DNA from 2 places in the Streptomyces sp. YKOK-I1 genome. Region 2 is predicted to be linked to the other one. Evidence: riboswitches for the same ligand, from Rfam matches in the RefSeq annotation. Region 2 holds a riboswitch; the other holds the start of a gene.
What was found. A riboswitch is a leader RNA that binds a small molecule or an ion and turns the genes downstream of it on or off. The one in region 2 is predicted to bind glycine.
Positions count from the first base shown of each region.

Region 1: linked by a shared signal. The riboswitch ahead of gcvP (aminomethyl-transferring glycine dehydrogenase) and the one ahead of gcvT (glycine cleavage system aminomethyltransferase GcvT) in region 2 are both predicted to bind glycine.

Region 1 covers NZ_BAAGDR010000001.1:2,055,620-2,064,092, forward strand. The annotation lists gene modA (molybdate ABC transporter substrate-binding protein) at 111-935, shown strand; gene modB (molybdate ABC transporter permease subunit) at 932-1,777, shown strand; gene ACYQ8Q_RS08620 (ABC transporter ATP-binding protein) at 1,774-2,859, shown strand; gene ACYQ8Q_RS08625 (TOBE domain-containing protein) at 2,888-3,307, shown strand; gene gcvP (aminomethyl-transferring glycine dehydrogenase) at 3,361-6,246, opposite strand; glycine riboswitch at 6,430-6,525, opposite strand; gene ACYQ8Q_RS08635 (PRC-barrel domain-containing protein) at 6,638-7,009, shown strand; gene ACYQ8Q_RS08640 (DNA polymerase IV) at 7,029-8,473, opposite strand, start outside.
Region 2 covers NZ_BAAGDR010000001.1:7,036,051-7,044,523, forward strand. The annotation lists gene ACYQ8Q_RS31475 (FAD-binding oxidoreductase) at 1-1,103, shown strand, start outside; gene ACYQ8Q_RS31480 (hypothetical protein) at 1,164-1,919, shown strand; gene ACYQ8Q_RS31485 (L-serine ammonia-lyase) at 1,931-3,298, opposite strand; gene glyA (serine hydroxymethyltransferase) at 3,356-4,621, opposite strand; gene gcvH (glycine cleavage system protein GcvH) at 4,641-5,018, opposite strand; gene gcvT (glycine cleavage system aminomethyltransferase GcvT) at 5,127-6,245, opposite strand; glycine riboswitch at 6,294-6,405, opposite strand; glycine riboswitch at 6,406-6,506, opposite strand; gene ACYQ8Q_RS31505 (AAA family ATPase) at 6,642-7,376, shown strand; gene ACYQ8Q_RS31510 (enhanced serine sensitivity protein SseB) at 7,467-8,267, shown strand; gene ACYQ8Q_RS31515 (enhanced serine sensitivity protein SseB C-terminal domain-containing protein) at 8,430-8,473, shown strand, end outside.

The DNA.
Region 1 (8,473 bases), 5.0 Mb from region 2:
ACGATCACCCCGGATTATGCGAAGCCCCAGAAGACGCATGCCTTGCATATGCGGCATCATCATGATGTTGGGCCGTTCGAGGGACCGCTGAAACCGAGGAGTACACCGTGATGACCCGTACCGAGCGCCGTACCCGCCGCGCCGCGCAGGTGACCGGCGCGGGAGTCGCCGCGCTGCTGGCCCTGAGCGCCTGCTCCTCCGACGGCTCCGGCGACACGTCGGCCAAGTCCGACGCCTCGTCCTCCGCCTCCGCCAAGCTCTCCGGCACGGTCACGGTCTTCGCCGCCGCCTCGCTGAAGGAGAGCTTCACCTCGCTCGGCCAGGAGTTCGAGAAGGCACACCCGGGCACGAAGGTCACCTTCAACTTCGGCGGCAGCGACACCCTGGCCGCGAGCATCACGGGCGGCGCCCCGGCCGACGTGTTCGCCTCCGCCAGCCCCAAGACCATGGCGATCGTGACCGACGCCAAGGACAACGCCACCGAGCCGGTCACCTTCGTGCGCAACCAGCTGGAGATCGCGACCCTGCCGGGCAACCCCGACAAGGTCTCCTCCCTCAAGGACCTCACCAAGTCCGGGCTGAAGGTCGTGCTGTGCGACAAGGAGGTCCCGTGCGGCGCCGCCGCCCAGAAGGCGCTGGAGGCCAGCAGCCTCCACCTCACCCCCGTCTCCTACGAGCAGGACGTCAAGGCCGCCCTGACGAAGGTCGAGCTGAAGGAGGCGGACGCGGCCGTCGTCTACAGGACCGATGTGCACGCCGCGGGTGACAAGGTGGAGGGCGTGGAGTTCCCCGAGTCCGCCGACGCCATCAACGACTACCCGATCGCCCTGCTGAAGGACGCCCCCAACGCCGAGGCCGCCAAGGCCTTCATCGCGCTGGTCCGCTCCGCCGACGGGCAGAAGGTCCTCACCGAGGCCGGGTTCCTCCAGCCGTGACCCCACCCGTGAAGCAGGCCGCCGCGGACGCCCTGGAGGGCGGCCCGCGGCGCGCCCGCGTCCGCACGGGCGTCCCGCTCGCCCTGCTCCTGCCCGCCCTGCTCGGCCTCGCCTTCCTGCTCCTGCCGCTGGTCGCGCTCCTCGTCCGGGCGCCCTGGCACACCCTGCCCGCGCAGCTCACCAGCGCCGAGGTCTGGCAGGCCCTGCGGCTGTCGCTGATCTGCGCCACGGCCGCGACCGCGGCGAGCCTGGTGATCGGGGTGCCGCTGGCCTGGCTGCTGGCCCGCACCGACTTCCCCGGCCGCGGCCTGGTCCGCGCCCTGGTGACCCTGCCGCTGGTCCTGCCCCCGGTGGTGGGCGGTGTGGCCCTGCTGCTGGCCCTCGGCCGCAACGGCGTGATCGGCCAGTGGCTGGACTCCTGGTTCGGCATCACGCTCCCCTTCACCACGGCCGGCGTGGTCGTCGCCGAGACGTTCGTGGCGATGCCGTTCCTCGTCATCAGCGTCGAGGGCACGCTCCGCGCGGCCGACCCGCGCTACGAGGAGGCCGCCACCACCCTCGGCGCCTCCCGCTTCACCGCCTTCCGCCGGGTCACGCTCCCCCTGATCGCGCCGGGCATCGCGGCCGGCGCCGTGCTGGCCTGGGCCCGCGCCCTCGGCGAGTTCGGGGCGACCATCACCTTCGCGGGCAACTTCCCGGGGCGTACCCAGACCATGCCGCTCGCCGTCTATCTCGCCCTGCAGAGCGACCCGGAGGCGGCCATCGCCCTCAGCCTGGTGCTCCTCGCCGTGTCGATCGCCGTCCTCGCCGGGCTGCGCGACCGCTGGATGACCGCGTCATGACCACGCTCGGCAAGGACACCGCCCTGTCACCGACCCTGCCCGCCGAGGGCCTCGACGCCCGCCTCGTCGTCGACCGCGGCTCCTTCCGTCTCGACGTCGCCCTGACCGCCGCCCCCGGCGACGTCGTGGCGCTGCTCGGACCCAACGGCGCCGGCAAGACCACCGCCCTGCGCGCCCTCGCCGGTCTCGTCCCGCTCACCGGCGGGCACCTCCGCCTGGACGGCACGCCCCTGGAGCGCACCCCGCCCGAGGCCCGCCCGGTCGGCGTGGTCTTCCAGGACTATCTGCTGTTCCCGCACCTCAGCGCCCTGGACAATGTCGCCTTCGGGCCGCGCTGCCACGGCGCGAGCAAGGCGGAGGCCCGCGCCGTGGCCGCCGCGTGGCTGGACCGCATGGGGCTTGCCGCGCACGCCGGCGCCAAGCCCCGCCGGCTCTCCGGCGGCCAGGCCCAGCGCGTCGCCCTGGCCCGCGCCCTCGCCGTCCACCCCCGCCTGCTGCTCCTGGACGAGCCCCTCGCCGCCCTGGACGCCCGCACCCGCCTGGAGGTGCGGGCCCAGCTCCGCCGCCATCTGGCCGAGTTCGAGGCGGTCGCCGTCCTCGTCACCCACGACCCACTGGACGCCATGGTCCTCGCGGACCGCCTGGTCGTCGTCGAGGAGGGCCGGGTCGTCCAGGAGGGCGGCCCCGCCGACATCGCCCGCCGTCCGCGCACCGACTACATCGCCCAGCTCGTCGGCCTGAACCTCTACCGCGGCCGGGCCGACGGCCACGTGGTGCGCCTGGACACCGGTCCGGCCCTCACCACGACCGAGATCCTCTCCGGGCCGGTGTTCGTCGCGTTCGCGCCGAGCGCGGTCACCCTCCACCGCGACCGCCCCACCGGCTCCAGCGCCCGCAACCTCTGGCGCTGCGAAGTCGCGGGCCTCGAGACCCACGGCGACCAGATCCGGGCCGCCCTCACGGGCGAACTCCCGCTCGCCGCCGACCTCACGACGGTCGCCGCGGCCGAGCTGGATCTCCACCCCGGCGCGGCGGTCTGGGCGACAGTCAAGGCGGCACAGACCCATGCATACCCGGCATGAGCGACGCGGAGCCGTACCGTGGGTGCCCATGACCCTGAGCATCCGCAATCAGCTCCCCGGCACCGTCACCGCCGTCCACCCCGGCGAGGTCATGGCCACGGTCCAGGTCCGCCTCGACGGCGGACAGGACCTCACGGCGGCCATCACCCTGGAGGCCGTGCAGGACCTCGGCCTCACCCCCGGCACCGCCGTCCACGCCCTGGTGAAGTCGACGGAGGTCTCCCTGGCCACCCACCAGGTCGAGGGCCTCTCGATCCGCAACCAGGTCCCCGGCGCCATCACCGGCCTGTCGACCGGCACGGTCATGGCCGTCGTCAAGGTCTCCGTGGCCGGCGGTGAGCTCACGGCGGCGATCACCAAGGACGCGGCGACCGACCTCGGGCTCTTCGTGGGCTCCGACGTCATCGTGCTGATCAAGGCGACCGAGGTGTCCCTGGCGACGGCCTGAGCACGGGCGAGGGCCCGTCCGACACCCGGACGGGCCCTGCGCCTCCTGCCCGATCAGTCCTCGTACGCGTCCAGCGGCGGGCACGAGCAGACCAGGTTCCGGTCGCCGAAGGCCTGGTCGATCCGGCGCACCGGCGGCCAGTACTTGTCGGCGACGGACACCCCGGCCGGGAAGACGGCCTCCTCACGCGTGTACGCGTGCTCCCACTCCCCGCCGAGCGCGCCGGCGGTGTGCGGCGCCTGGCGCAGCGGGTTGTCCTCCGCCGGCCACTCCCCCGCGCCCACCTTCTCGATCTCCGCACGGATGGCGATCATCGCCTCGCAGAACCGGTCCAGCTCGATGATGTCCTCGGACTCGGTCGGCTCGATCATCAGCGTCCCCGCCACCGGGAACGACATGGTCGGCGCGTGGAAGCCGTAGTCGATCAGCCGCTTCGCCACGTCGTCCACGCTCACCCCGGTCGCCTTGGTCAGCGGCCGCAGGTCGATGATGCACTCGTGCGCGACCAGTCCGCCCGGACCGGTGTACAGCACCGGGTAGTGCGGCTCCAGCCGCTTGGCGATGTAGTTGGCGCTGAGCACCGCCACCTGGGTGGCCCGCTTGAGCCCCTCGCCACCCATGAGCCGCACGTACGCCCACGAGATCGGCAGGATCCCCGCGGAGCCCCAGGGCGCGGCCGAGATCGGCCCCACACCCGTCGCGGGCCCGGCGGCGGGCTGCAGCGGGTGGTTCGGCAGATACGGCGCGAGGTGCGCGCGTACGGCCACGGGGCCGACGCCGGGACCGCCGCCGCCGTGCGGGATGCAGAAGGTCTTGTGCAGGTTCAGGTGCGAGACGTCACCGCCGAAGTGGCCCGGCTTGGCCAGCCCGACGAGCGCGTTGAGGTTGGCGCCGTCGACGTAGACCTGTCCGCCCGCCTCATGGACCTGCGCGCAGATGTCGGCGACGTGCTCCTCGAACACACCGTGCGTCGACGGGTACGTGATCATCAGCACGGCCAGCTCGTCGCGGTGCAGTTCGATCTTGGCCCGCAGGTCCTCGACGTCGATCTCGCCGTCCTCGGCGGTCTTCACGACGACGACCTTCATCCCGGCCATCACGGCGCTCGCCGCGTTGGTGCCGTGCGCGGAGGATGGGATCAGACACACGGTCCGCTGCTCGTCCCCGTTGGCCCGGTGGTAGCCGCGCACGGCCAGCAGCCCCGCCAGCTCGCCCTGCGACCCGGCGTTGGGCTGGAGCGACACCTTGTCGTACCCGGTGACCTCGGCGAGCCGCTCCTCCAGCTCCTGGATGAGCGTGAGGTAGCCCTGAGCCTGCTCGGCGGGCGCGAAGGGGTGCAGCTGCCCGAACTCGGGCCAGGTGACCGGCTCCATCTCGGTGGTCGCGTTGAGCTTCATGGTGCACGAGCCCAGCGGGATCATGCCCCGGTCGAGCGCGTAGTCCCGGTCGGCGAGCCGGCGCAGATAGCGCAGCATCGCGGTCTCGGAGCGGTGCTGGTGGAACACGGGGTGGGTGAGGATCGCGTCGGAGCGCAGCAGCCCCTCGGGCAGCGCGTCCCCGGCGGCCGCGTCGAGCGCCTCCACGTCCCCGTCCACGCCGAACGCGGCCCATACGGCGGCCAGCTGGGCCCGCGCCGTGGTCTCGTCGCACGCGATCGAGACGTGGTCCGCGTCGACGAGGTGCAGGTTGACCCCGCGTCCGCGGGCGTCGGCGACGATCTCGCCGGCCCTGGCGGGCACCCGCACCGTCAGCGTGTCGAAGTAGGAGCCGTGCACGACCTCGATCCCGCCGGCCGTGAGGCCCGCGGCGAGGATCGCGGCGTAGCGGTGGGTGCGCCCGGCGATCGACCGCAGCCCGTCGGGCCCGTGGTAGACGGCGTACATGCCGGCCATGACCGCGAGCAGCACCTGGGCGGTGCAGATGTTGCTGGTGGCCTTCTCCCGGCGGATGTGCTGCTCACGCGTCTGGAGCGCGAGCCGGTAGGCCTGGTGCCCGTCCGCGTCCACCGACACCCCGACGAGCCGTCCGGGCAGGCTGCGGGCGAACTTCTCCTGCACCGCCATGTATCCGGCGTGCGGTCCGCCGAAGCCCATCGGCACACCGAACCGCTGTGTCGTCCCGACCGCGATGTCCGCGCCCAGCTCACCGGGCGACTTCAGCAGCGTCAGCGCGAGCAGATCGGCGGCGACGGTGACGAGCGCGCCGAGCCCGTGCGCCTGGTCGATCACGGCCCTGATGTCGCGTACGGCTCCGGAGGCGCCCGGGTACTGCAGCAGCACGCCGTTGATCTCACGTCCGGCGAGCTCGGCGGGGATGCCCTCGCCGAGGTCGGCGACCACGATCTCCACCCCCGTCGGCTCGGCGCGGGTCTGCAGCACGGCGAGGGTCTGCGGCAGCACATCGGCGTCGACCAGGAAGAGGCCCTTCTTGTTCTTCCCCATGCGCCGGGACAGGGCCATCGCCTCGGCGGCGGCGGTGCCCTCGTCGAGCAGCGAGGCGCCGGAGGTGGGCAGCCCGGTGAGGTCGGCGACCATGGTCTGGAAGTTCAGCAGCGCCTCGAGCCGGCCCTGCGAGATCTCCGGCTGGTAGGGCGTGTAGGCGGTGTACCAGGCCGGGTTCTCCATGACGTTGCGCAGGATCACCGGCGGGGTGAAGGTGCCGTAGTACCCGAGGCCGATCATGGAGTCGAGGACCTGGTTGCGGTCGGCCAGCGAGCGCAGCTCCGCCAGGACCTCGGCCTCGGTGCGCGCGTCCGGCAGGTCCAGCGCGTCGGCGTTCTTGATCACGTCCGGGACCGCGGCGGCGGTCAGCTCGTCGAGCGAGCCGTAGCCGACGTGCGCGAGCATCTTGGCCCGCGCCTCCTGGTCCGGCCCGATGTGACGCTGCTCGAAGGGGACGCCCTGTTCGAGCTGGGAGAGCGGAATGCGATCGGCGGTCATGTCTGAGGCCTCCTGGTCTGACGCGACCTTCGAGGGCACCACGGCGCGGGTGCCCGGACGGCCTCCCCCTCTGTCATCTCAACCTGAGAGCTTCACCGGCCGCCACCGGGCAGCCGGCTTTCACCGTCGGTGAGGACGGAGGCCGTCGACGCCGTCGACATCCGTCCTGCTTTCCAGAGTGACCTCGTCCGCGCGGTACGTGTGCCTGAGAGATTCCGGGGAGGAGTTGCTCCTTCGGCGCCTCCGGAGGTCTCCGGAGGACTCTCCCGCACGGGGTCAGCAGCCGTTGTCAGACTACCAGCGAGGTCCTTGAGGACTGCTCGAGTGGCCGCTCGTCCCAATGTGTTCTTTTGTAGTGCTTACGGATGAGTTGCGACCAAGTGGAGGGCCCGTGCAGACCGACATCGATCCGCGCAACCTGATCGGCCGCAAGGCGTTCGACCGCAACGGCACCAAGATCGGCACCGTCGACGAGGTCTATCTGGACGACGCGACCGGCGTGCCCGAGTGGGCCGCGATACGCACCGGGCTGTTCTCCCGGGACGCCTTCGTCCCCCTGGAGCCCAGCGAACTGGTCGAGGGCACCCTCCGCATCCCCTTCGACCGGGCCCTGATCAAGGACGCGCCCGACTTCGGCGTGGGCCGGCACCTCTCCCCGGAACAGGAGCTCCAGCTCTACCACCACTACGGTCTGGACGTCGCCGCTCCTCCGCCCCTGCCGGACCACGACTTCGGCCGACTGGCGGGCACGGACGAGAGCTGACCGCCACACCGGGCATCCGTCATCCGGTGCCGCCGACTCCCCCGGCCCGCTCCCTGAGCGGACCGGGGCATGGACCACCACGCTCACCCTCACGACCCCCGCCGTCCTCACGGCCCCCGCCCTTCTCACCACCCTCACGGCCCACGCCGTTCTCGCGGCCCTCGCCGCCCTCGCCGCCCTCACGGCCCTCGCCGCCCTCACGGCCCACGCCGCCCTCACGGCCCACGCCGTTCTCATACACCTCGCCGCCCTCGCGGCCCTCGCCGTTCTCGTCCGGTCTTCGTCGCACCATCGGTCGCACCAGCGGCAACGGCTCCGCCGACGCCAGGTCCGGATCCTCCACCCGGAAGGTCCGCACCCGCCCCGGCTCCGACTCCGGGGTCTCGAACCGCACGGTGACCCGGCCCAGGCCGCTCCCCTGTACCCAGCCGTGGCCCAGCACGGCGTGGACCACGTCGTATCCGGGACGCCACCGCTGCTCGACCGGCACGGCCTCCGGCACTGCGGGCGCCTCGGAAACCTCCTCCTCGGCCCCTTCCCCCCGCTCCTCCTCCGCGGCCTGGGCGAACAGGTCCTCCTGGGTGAAGTCCGCCAGACCGCTGACACCGACCCCGAGCAGCCGCACCCCGCCCGTGGTGTCGACGGAGTCCAGCAGCCGCCCGGCGGCCTCGCGCACCACCGCGAGGTCGTCCGTGGGCCCCCGCAGCGTCTCCGACCGGGTGAGCGTCGAGAAGTCGTAGCGCCGCACCTTCAGCATGATCGTCCGCCCGGACAGACCGGAGCCCCGCAGTCTGCGCACACAGCGCTCGGCCAGCCGCTTCACCTCCAGCTCCACCCGCAGCCGGTCATGGATGTCGACGTCGTAGGTGTCCTCGACCGACACCGACTTGGCCTCCCGCTCCGCGACGACGGGCCGGTCGTCGCGCGCCAGCGCCATCGCGTACAGCCCGTGCCCGTGCGCCTTGCCCACGAGGCGCACGAGCTCGTCCTCACCGGCCTCGGCCAGCTCGTCGACCGTGGTGATCCCGGCCCGGCGCAGATGGTCCCCGGTGGCCGGGCCCACCCCGGGGAGCGTCCGCACCGACATCGGTCCGAGCAGGGCCCGCTCGGTACCGGGCTCGATGAGCACCAGACCGTCGGGCTTGGCCTGCTCGGAGGCGATCTTCGCGAGCATCTTCGAGGCGGCCAGGCCCACCGACCCGGTGAGGCCGGTGACGGCCCGGATCTCCGCCCGCAGCCGGATGCCGGCCAGCCGGGCCGATTCGCCGTCCCAGGCCGCTCCCCCGGCCTCCAGGTCCACGAACGCCTCGTCGAGGCTCAGCGGCTCCACGAGCGGCGACAGTTCCCGCAGCAGCCCCATGACCTGGTCGCTGATCCCACGGTAGAAACCGAAGCGCGGGACGAGATAGGCGGCGTTCGGGGCCAGCCGGCGCGCCTGGGCCGTGGGCATCGCCGAGTGCACCC
Region 2 (8,473 bases):
TGCGCGCCCTTGACCCCGACCGCGGCTACGCCGTCGTCGAACCGGGCGTCACCCAGGGCGAGTTGGCCCGGCTTCTGGTCGGTACCGGGCGGATCCTCAACCCCACCGGCGCCTCACAGCACACCAGCGTCGTCGGCAACGTCCTGGAACGCGGCGTCGGTCTGCACCGCGTCCGCGCCGACGACCTCGCCGGCCTGGAACTCGTCCTCGCGGACGGCGAGGTCGTGCACACCGGCTGGTGGCCCGGCCGGCACGGCGCGGCCGTGGTCCAGCCGCACGGCCGAGGGCCCTCCCTCAACCACCTCTTCACCCAGTCCGCCCTGGCCGTCGTCACGGCGGCGGCCGTACGGCTGCTGCCCCGGCCGGAGGCGGTGCGCGTGCTGCCCCTGACCTTCCCCGAGGCGGACCTCGCCGCCGCCGTCGACATCCTGCGGGCCTGGACCGCCCAGCACCTGATCCCCGCCACGACGAAGATCTACAACCCGGTCGCCGCGCGCACCTACGGCGTCCACGGCCGGTGCCTCGCCCACCTCTGCCTGACCGGCGACCCCGAACTGGTCGACCTGCGGACGCGTCTCGTCACCGAGCGGGCCGGAGCCCCCGGCTCCCCGTTCGCGCTCGCGCCCGGGACGGCCGCCGACAACCACGTCCACCGTGCCTACGCCGGCCTGCCCGACCCGGACGACACGCTCTTCCTCCGCAAGACCGGCCACTGCGCCCGCTGCCTGGACGCCGGACGGGGCCTGCTGATGTTCCTGCCGGTCGTCCCCTTCGCGGGCGGAGCCGTCCGCCGCGCCGCCGCCCTGCTGGACGGCGCCCTGGCCGGCCGCACCGCCCCGCCCGGCGTCACCCTGAACGTCCTCGACGCCGACACCGTCGACCACGTCGTCACCCTGGGCTTCCCACCCGAGGACCCGGACGCCGTACGCGACGCCCACCGCACGCTCGACCGCCTCCACGACGCCTTCGCCGCCGAACGCTGGCTCCCGTACCGCCCCGACATCGACCACCCGCTGCCCGGCCCGGGCACCGTCCTGCACCGACGCCTCGCCGAAGCCCTCGACCCGCAGGGCGTGTTCGCGAGCGGCCGCTACCGCAGCTGAGCCGGCCCCCGGCCCCCTGGGCCGTGACGGGGACCTGGCCGTTCCAGGACGGAGGGATCGGTGAACGCCGGGTCCCGGCGGACGTCCGTACGGAAGCCCCGGCCGGAGTCCCGGTCCCGGCTCTCCTCCTCCTCGGCCCGCTCCGCGAAGTACTCCCCGGGAGTCGTCCATGTCGGCCGGGTTGGCGATCGCGCCCAGGTCCGCCACGGGAGTGCTCAGCCACCGCTCGAACCCGTCCCGCGTCATCGGGATACGTCCGTCCGCCGCGATCCGGAGGCGAGCGCGCTGCCGTATCTGCTCCCGTACGTGAACGTGCCCTGGGTGGAGGGCGGTGTCGCCCGGCCGATGGCCGAGGACGCACTCGCCGAGGCCGTGTTCCCGTCCGGGCGTCCGCTGCCGCCGAGCCTGCGGGCCTGGCTGGCGTACGACACCGGCCTGCTGGAGCGCCACGGATGGTTCGCCCCGGACGGCTCCTTCGCGCCGCGCCCGCTCGACGAACTGGTCGGGGACGAGATGGGCGACTTCTGGGGCAACGAGTTCGCCTGGCTGTCCGGACGCCTCTCCGAGTGCTTCCTGCTCCCCGGCGGCTCCGACTCCCGGCGCATCCTGGCCGTCACCGAGCCGGACGAGGAGGGGGAGTACCCCGTCCTCGCCCTCGACCTGGACGACATGCCGTACCTGGGCCTGATGTACGCCGCGCAGTGCTTCGCGGGCGAGGCCTGTGTGGAGTACCCCTTCGAGTTCACGGCCGCCTTCGCCGAACTCCATCCCGAGCGGGCCGGGAAGAACCCCCGGCGCGGGGGTTCCGCACGCTGACCGCGGGTGCCTCAGCACTCGATGATGTTCACCGCCAGCCCGCCCCGGGCCGTCTCCTTGTACTTCACGCTCATGTCGGCGCCGGTCTCCTTCATGGTCTTGATGACCTTGTCGAGGGACACCTTGTGGGAGCCGTCGCCGCGCATGGCCATCCGGGCGGCGGTGACCGCCTTGACCGCGGCCATGCCGTTGCGCTCGATGCACGGGATCTGGACCAGGCCGCCCACGGGGTCGCAGGTGAGGCCGAGGTTGTGCTCCATGCCGATCTCGGCGGCGTTCTCGACCTGCTCGGGGGAGCCGCCGAGCACCTCGGCGAGGGCGCCGGCCGCCATGGAGCAGGCGGAGCCGACCTCGCCCTGGCAGCCGACCTCGGCGCCGGAGATGGAGGCGTTCTCCTTGAACAGCATGCCGATCGCGCCGGCGGCGAGCAGGAAGCGGACCACACCCTCCTCGTCCGCGCCGGGGACGAAGTTGACGTAGTAGTGCAGGACGGCCGGGATGATGCCCGCCGCGCCGTTGGTCGGGGCGGTGACCACCCGGCCGCCCGCCGCGTTCTCCTCGTTCACCGCCATCGCGTAGAGGGTGATCCACTCCATGGCGTGCGCCAGCGGGTCGCCGTCGGCCCGCAGCTGACGGGCGGTCACGGCGGCCCGGCGGCGGACGCGCAGCCCGCCCGGCAGGATGCCCTCCCGGGACATGCCCCGGGTGACGCACGCCTGCATCACCCGCCAGATGTCGAGGAGCCCCTCGCGGATCTCCTCCTCGGTGCGCCAGGCCCGCTCGTTCTCCAGCATCAGCGCGGAGATCGACAGACCCGTCTCCCGGGTCAGGCGCAGCAGCTCGTCGCCCGTGCGGAAGGGGTACTTCAGGACCGTGTCGTCCAGCTTGATGCGGTCCGCTCCCACCGCCTCCTCGTCGACGACGAAACCGCCGCCCACCGAGTAGTACGTCCTCGTCAGCAGCTCCGCGCCCGAGGCGTCGTACGACCGGATGGTCATGCCGTTGGCGTGGTAGGGCAGCGCCTTGCGGCGGTGCAGGACCAGGTCGTCGTCGAAGGAGAACGGGATCTCGCGCTCGCCGAGCAGCCGCAGCCGGCCCGACTCCTTGATCTGCTCCACCCGCTCGTCGGCGGTCTCCACGTCCACCGTGCGGGGGGAGGCGCCCTCCAGGCCGAGCAGGACCGCCTTGGGGGTGCCGTGGCCGTGGCCGGTGGCGCCGAGCGAGCCGTACAGCTCGCAGCGGACCGAGGCGACGGAGTCCAGCAGGGCGTCGCCGCTCAGGCGTCGCGCGAACATACGGGCCGCACGCATCGGGCCGACCGTGTGGGAGCTGGACGGCCCGATGCCGATCGAGAAGAGGTCGAAGACCGAGATGGCCACGGGGATTCCTTACCGGGAGGGTGGGGGCACACGCCTTCGGGTACCCCCACCAGGGAACTACTTGTTCAGAACGGGGTAAAGCGGGTGCTTGGCGGCGAGGGCCTCGACCCGGGCCTTCAGCGCGGTGGCGTCGTAGGCCGGCTTGAGGGTCTCGGCGATGACGTCGGCGACCTCGGTGAAGTCCTCGGCGGTGAAGCCGCGGGTGGCGAGGGCCGGGGTGCCGATGCGCAGGCCGGAGGTGACCATCGGCGGGCGCGGGTCGTTGGGGACGGCGTTGCGGTTGACCGTGATGCCGACCTCGTGGAGGCGGTCCTCGGCCTGCTGTCCGTCGAGCTCGGAGGCGCGCAGGTCGACCAGGATCAGGTGCACGTCGGTGCCGCCGGAGAGCACGTCGACGCCGGCCTCGCGGGCGTCCGGGGCGGTCAGGCGCTCGGCGAGGATGCGGGCGCCGTCGAGCGTGCGCTGCTGGCGCTCCTTGAACTCCTCGCTCGCGGCGACCTTGAAGGAGACCGCCTTGGCGGCGATCACGTGCTCCAGGGGGCCGCCCTGGAAGCCGGGGAAGACGGAGGAGTTCAGCTTCTTCGCGAACTCCTTCCTCGCCAGGATGATCCCGCCGCGGGGGCCGCCGAGGGTCTTGTGGGTGGTGGAGGTGACCACGTCCGCGTACGGGACGGGGTTGGGGTGCAGTCCGGCGGCGACCAGGCCGGCGAAGTGGGCCATGTCCACCCACAGACGGGCGCCGGCCGCGTCCGCGATCCGGCGGAACTCGGCGAAGTCCAGCTGCCGCGGGTACGCCGACCAGCCCGCGATGATCACCTTCGGGCGGTGCTCCAGGGCCAGCTTCTCCACCTCGGCCATGTCGACCAGCCCGGTCGCGGCGTCGACGTGGTAGGCGACCACGTCGAACTGCTTGCCGGAGAAGTTCAGCCGCATGCCGTGGGTGAGGTGGCCGCCGTGGGCGAGGTCCAGGCCGAGGATGGTGTCGCCGGGCTGGGCCAGCGCGAACAGGGCGGCCTGGTTGGCGGAGGCGCCCGAGTGCGGCTGGACGTTGGCGTACTCGGCGCCGAACAGGTCCTTGATCCGGTCGATCGCGATCTGCTCGGCCACGTCCACGTGCTCGCAGCCGCCGTAGTAGCGGCGGCCCGGGTAGCCCTCGGCGTACTTGTTGGTCAGGACCGAGCCCTGCGCCTCCATGACCGCGAGCGGAGCGAAGTTCTCCGACGCGATCATCTCGAGCGTGGACTGCTGGCGGTGCAGCTCGGCGTCGACCGCGGCCGCGATCTCCGGGTCGAGCTCGTGCAGGGGAGTGTTCAGAACAGTCATCTGGGCAGTCCTAGGAATCTCAGCCGGCGGTGAAGGCGGTGTACTCGTCGGCGGACAGCAGCTCCTCCTGCTCACCCGCGACGCGTACCTTGAACAGCCACCCGCCCTCGAAGGGGGCGGAGTTCACCAGCGACGGGTCGTCGACGACGTCCTGGTTGACCTCGACGATCTCGCCGTCGACCGGCGAGTACAGCTCGCTCACCGACTTGGTCGACTCCAGCTCACCGCAGGACTCGCCCGCGGTGACCGTGGCGCCGGCCTCCGGGAGCTCCACGAAGACGACATCGCCGAGCGCGTTGGCCGCGTGCTCGGTGATGCCCACCGTCGAGACGCCGTCCTCGGCGGCCGACAGCCACTCGTGCTCCTTGCTGTAGCGCAGCTGCTGGGGGTTGCTCATGGCCTGAATTCTCCTGTACGCGAGGGGGTGCTGATGAATGGGAACCGCTCAGGGCCGGTGTGAGCAGCGCGAATGTGCGCAGGTTCACGTGCCCGGCGGGGTCGGTCGCTACTTCTGACGCTTGTAGAACGGCAGGGCCACGACCTCGTACGGCTCGTGGCTGCCCCGGATGTCCACCCCGACGCCCTCGGTGCCCGGCGCGGCGTGCGCGGCGTCGACATAGGCCATCGCGATGGGCTTGCCCAGGGTGGGGGAGGGGGCGCCGGAGGTGACCTCGCCGATCACCTCGCCGCCGGAGACGACCGCGTACCCGGCGCGCGGGATCCGCCGGCCCTCGGCGACCAGGCCGACCAGGACGCGCGGAGGGGCAGACGCCGCCCGCTCGGCGGCCGCCTCCAGGGCCGTACGCCCCACGAAGTCGCCCTTCTTCCCGAACTTCACGACCCGGCCGAGCCCGGCGTCGAAGGGCGTGAGCGACGTGCTCAGCTCATGCCCGTACAGCGGCATGCCCGCCTCCAGGCGCAGGGTGTCCCGGCAGGACAGACCGCAGGGGACCAGTCCGACGCCCGCGCCGGCCTCGGTCAGCGCCTGCCACAGCCCGACCGCGTGCTCCGGCCGTACGAACAGCTCGAAGCCGTCCTCACCGGTGTAGCCGGTGCGCGCGATCAGTGCGGGAACCCCGGCGACGGTGCCGGGCAGGCCCGCGTAGTACTTCAGACCGTCGAGGTCGGCATCGGTGAGCGCCTTCAGGATGCCCGGCGACTCGGGACCCTGGACGGCGATCAGCGCGTACGCGTCCCGGTCGTCGCGCACCTGCGCGTCGAACCCGGCGGACCGCTCCACCAGCGCGTCCAGCACCACCTGGGCGTTGGAGGCGTTGGCGACGACCAGGAACTCGGTCCCGGCGAGCCGGTACACGATCAGGTCGTCCAGGATGCCGCCGTCCTCCCGGCAGATCATGGTGTAGCGGGCGCGGCCGACACCGACGGAGGCGATGTCGCCCACCAGCGCGTGATTCAGCAGCTCGGCGGCCTGCGGCCCGGTCACCGTGATCTCGCCCATGTGCGAGAGGTCGAAGAGCCCGGCCCGGGTCCGCACGGCGGTGTGCTCGTCGCGCTCGGAGCCGTAGCGCAGCGGCATGTCCCAGCCGGCGAAGTCGGTCATGGTCGCGCCGAGCGAACGGTGCAGCGCGTCGAGCGCGGTACGACGGGGTGGGTTACTGCTCATCGGACGGTCGTCTCCCAAGGCATGACGGGCGAGGTCGTTCCTCCCCGTTCCTCCCCATCTGTCATCGGAACCTGAGAGGTTCGCCATGACCCGCGAACGGGGGCACGGCTTGCACCTTGGGTGGGGTCGCCGGAGACGGCGGCCCGCTTTTCAGATGTGCCTCGCCCGCGCGGTAACGGGGCCTGAGAGATTCAAGGGAGGGACTTGCTCCTTCGGCGCCCCGGCGAAAACTGCTGCTGGGGACTCTCCCGCGCGGATTCAAACGGCCGGTATGCAGTTGGCGCGGACATCATTGCACGCCCGCACCCGATCGCGGCAGGCCGCATCTGTAACCGGCTTGTGTCTGTACGCGCACGAAATGAGGAGGCACCGCGCATTACCTTCTCTTTACGCTCGATGGGGAGGAGGGACTTACCCGAACCCCAGGGGAGGACGATCACGGTGGACAGGACCACGGCGAGGACCACGGCATTCGCGACCACCTCGGCACTCACGCTGCCCGCACTGCCCGCACAGCCCCAGGGCCGTGCCCGGGAGGCCTGCGGTCCGCGGACCGTCCCCGTCGTCCGCGATCTGCGCGAGCGCGCCGGCCACAGCCCGCACGGACTGCTCTTCGGCCCCCGCGACCTGGTCGTCGTCACCGGACTCCCCGGCAGCGGCAAGTCCACGCTGATGCGGCGCGCCGTGCAGGGCGCGGCGATCGACTCCCAGGACACCCGCGACCGCTGGGACGCCCGCACCCCCCGCTTCCTGCCCTACGCCCTCTACCGTCCCCTCGTCCGCCTCTCCCACTTCGCCGGACTGCGCCGCGCCCTGCGCGGCGGCGAGGGCGTCGTCGTGCACGACTGCGGCACCCAGACCTGGGTGCGCGACTGGCTGGCCCGGGAGGCCCGCCGCCGGGGCGGCACCCTGCATCTGCTCCTCCTCGACGTCACCCCGGACACCGCGATCGAGGGCCAGCGCGAGCGCGGCCGCGGTGTCTCGCGGTACGCCTTCCTGCGGCACCGCAGGGCCGCCGCCCACCTGGTCCGCGCCGTGGAGAAGGGCAGGCTGCCCGCCGGGGTCGGCTCGGCCGTGCTGCTCGACCGGGACTCGGCGGACGCCCTGAAGCGGATCGGGTTCACCGCATGAGCGTCCCGGACCGTCCGAGGACGGAGGAAAGCCCCCGCGTACCCGCTAGCCTTTCAGCCACCACAGCGGTTCCCAGCAGGCGGTAGGCAGATGGACTTCCCCCCGGCGGACTTCCCGGTCTCCCCGGACTTCCCGGCGCAGGCACACCCCCATCCCCACAGCGGATGGCCCGGCAACGAACTGGAGGAGGTGCTCTCCGTCTCCCTCGGCATGCCCGGCGCCGGCGCACGGATCGTGGAGGTGCTCGGGCGCAGCTTCGTCTGGGTGCCCCTGCCCAACGGCGGCGGCCCGCACAGCGGCCCCCTCGACCTGCCCACGCTGGAGCTGGAGGGCCAGGTCTATGTGCCGGTGTTCAGCTCCGAGGAGCAGTTCCACCAGGCCGCCGGCTCCCACATGTCGTACACGATCGCCCCGGCGGTCGAGTTCGCCCGCGGGCTGCCCCCGCAGGTCGGGCTGCTCGTCAACCCGGACGGCACGGTCGGCGTCCCGCTGCCCCCGTCGGCCGTGGCCGAGCTGTGCCGCAGCGGCCGCACGGTGCTGGACGGACCCGCGAGCGGCGGCCGCGTCCGCCTCTTCGAGCCCGACTGGCAGGAGGACCCGATGGAGTTCCTCGCCGCGGCCGCCGCCGAGTTCGAGGCGACCGGCGTGGTCCGCACGGCCCGCCGCTGCCTCGCCGCCGTCGAGACGGCCGACCCGGTCATGTTCGTGGGCGTCGAACTCTCCCACCTGGACCCCGAGGTCCGCGAACTCCCCCTGGACGCCCTGGGCCGCGCGATGGGCGCGACCCCGGTGAACTGGCCGGTCAACCTGATCCTCCTGGACCTGGCCCAGGACCCGGTGGCCGAGTGGATGCGCGACCGTATACGGCCCTTCTATACGAGGGGCCACTGAGCCAACCTGGAGGGGCGCGGGGCTGCGTCGATATGCGGCTCCGCCGCGGGGCGCGACAGGCCACAGCGCACCCGCACCCGCCCACGCACAACGGCCCCCGGCCCACTGGGCGCTTAAGCTGTGCACAGACGCGGGGAAACAAAGAAGAAGGGGCGGTAAACGGTGAGCGCCAGCGGCATCGCGACCGGACAGGTCGAGCACATGCT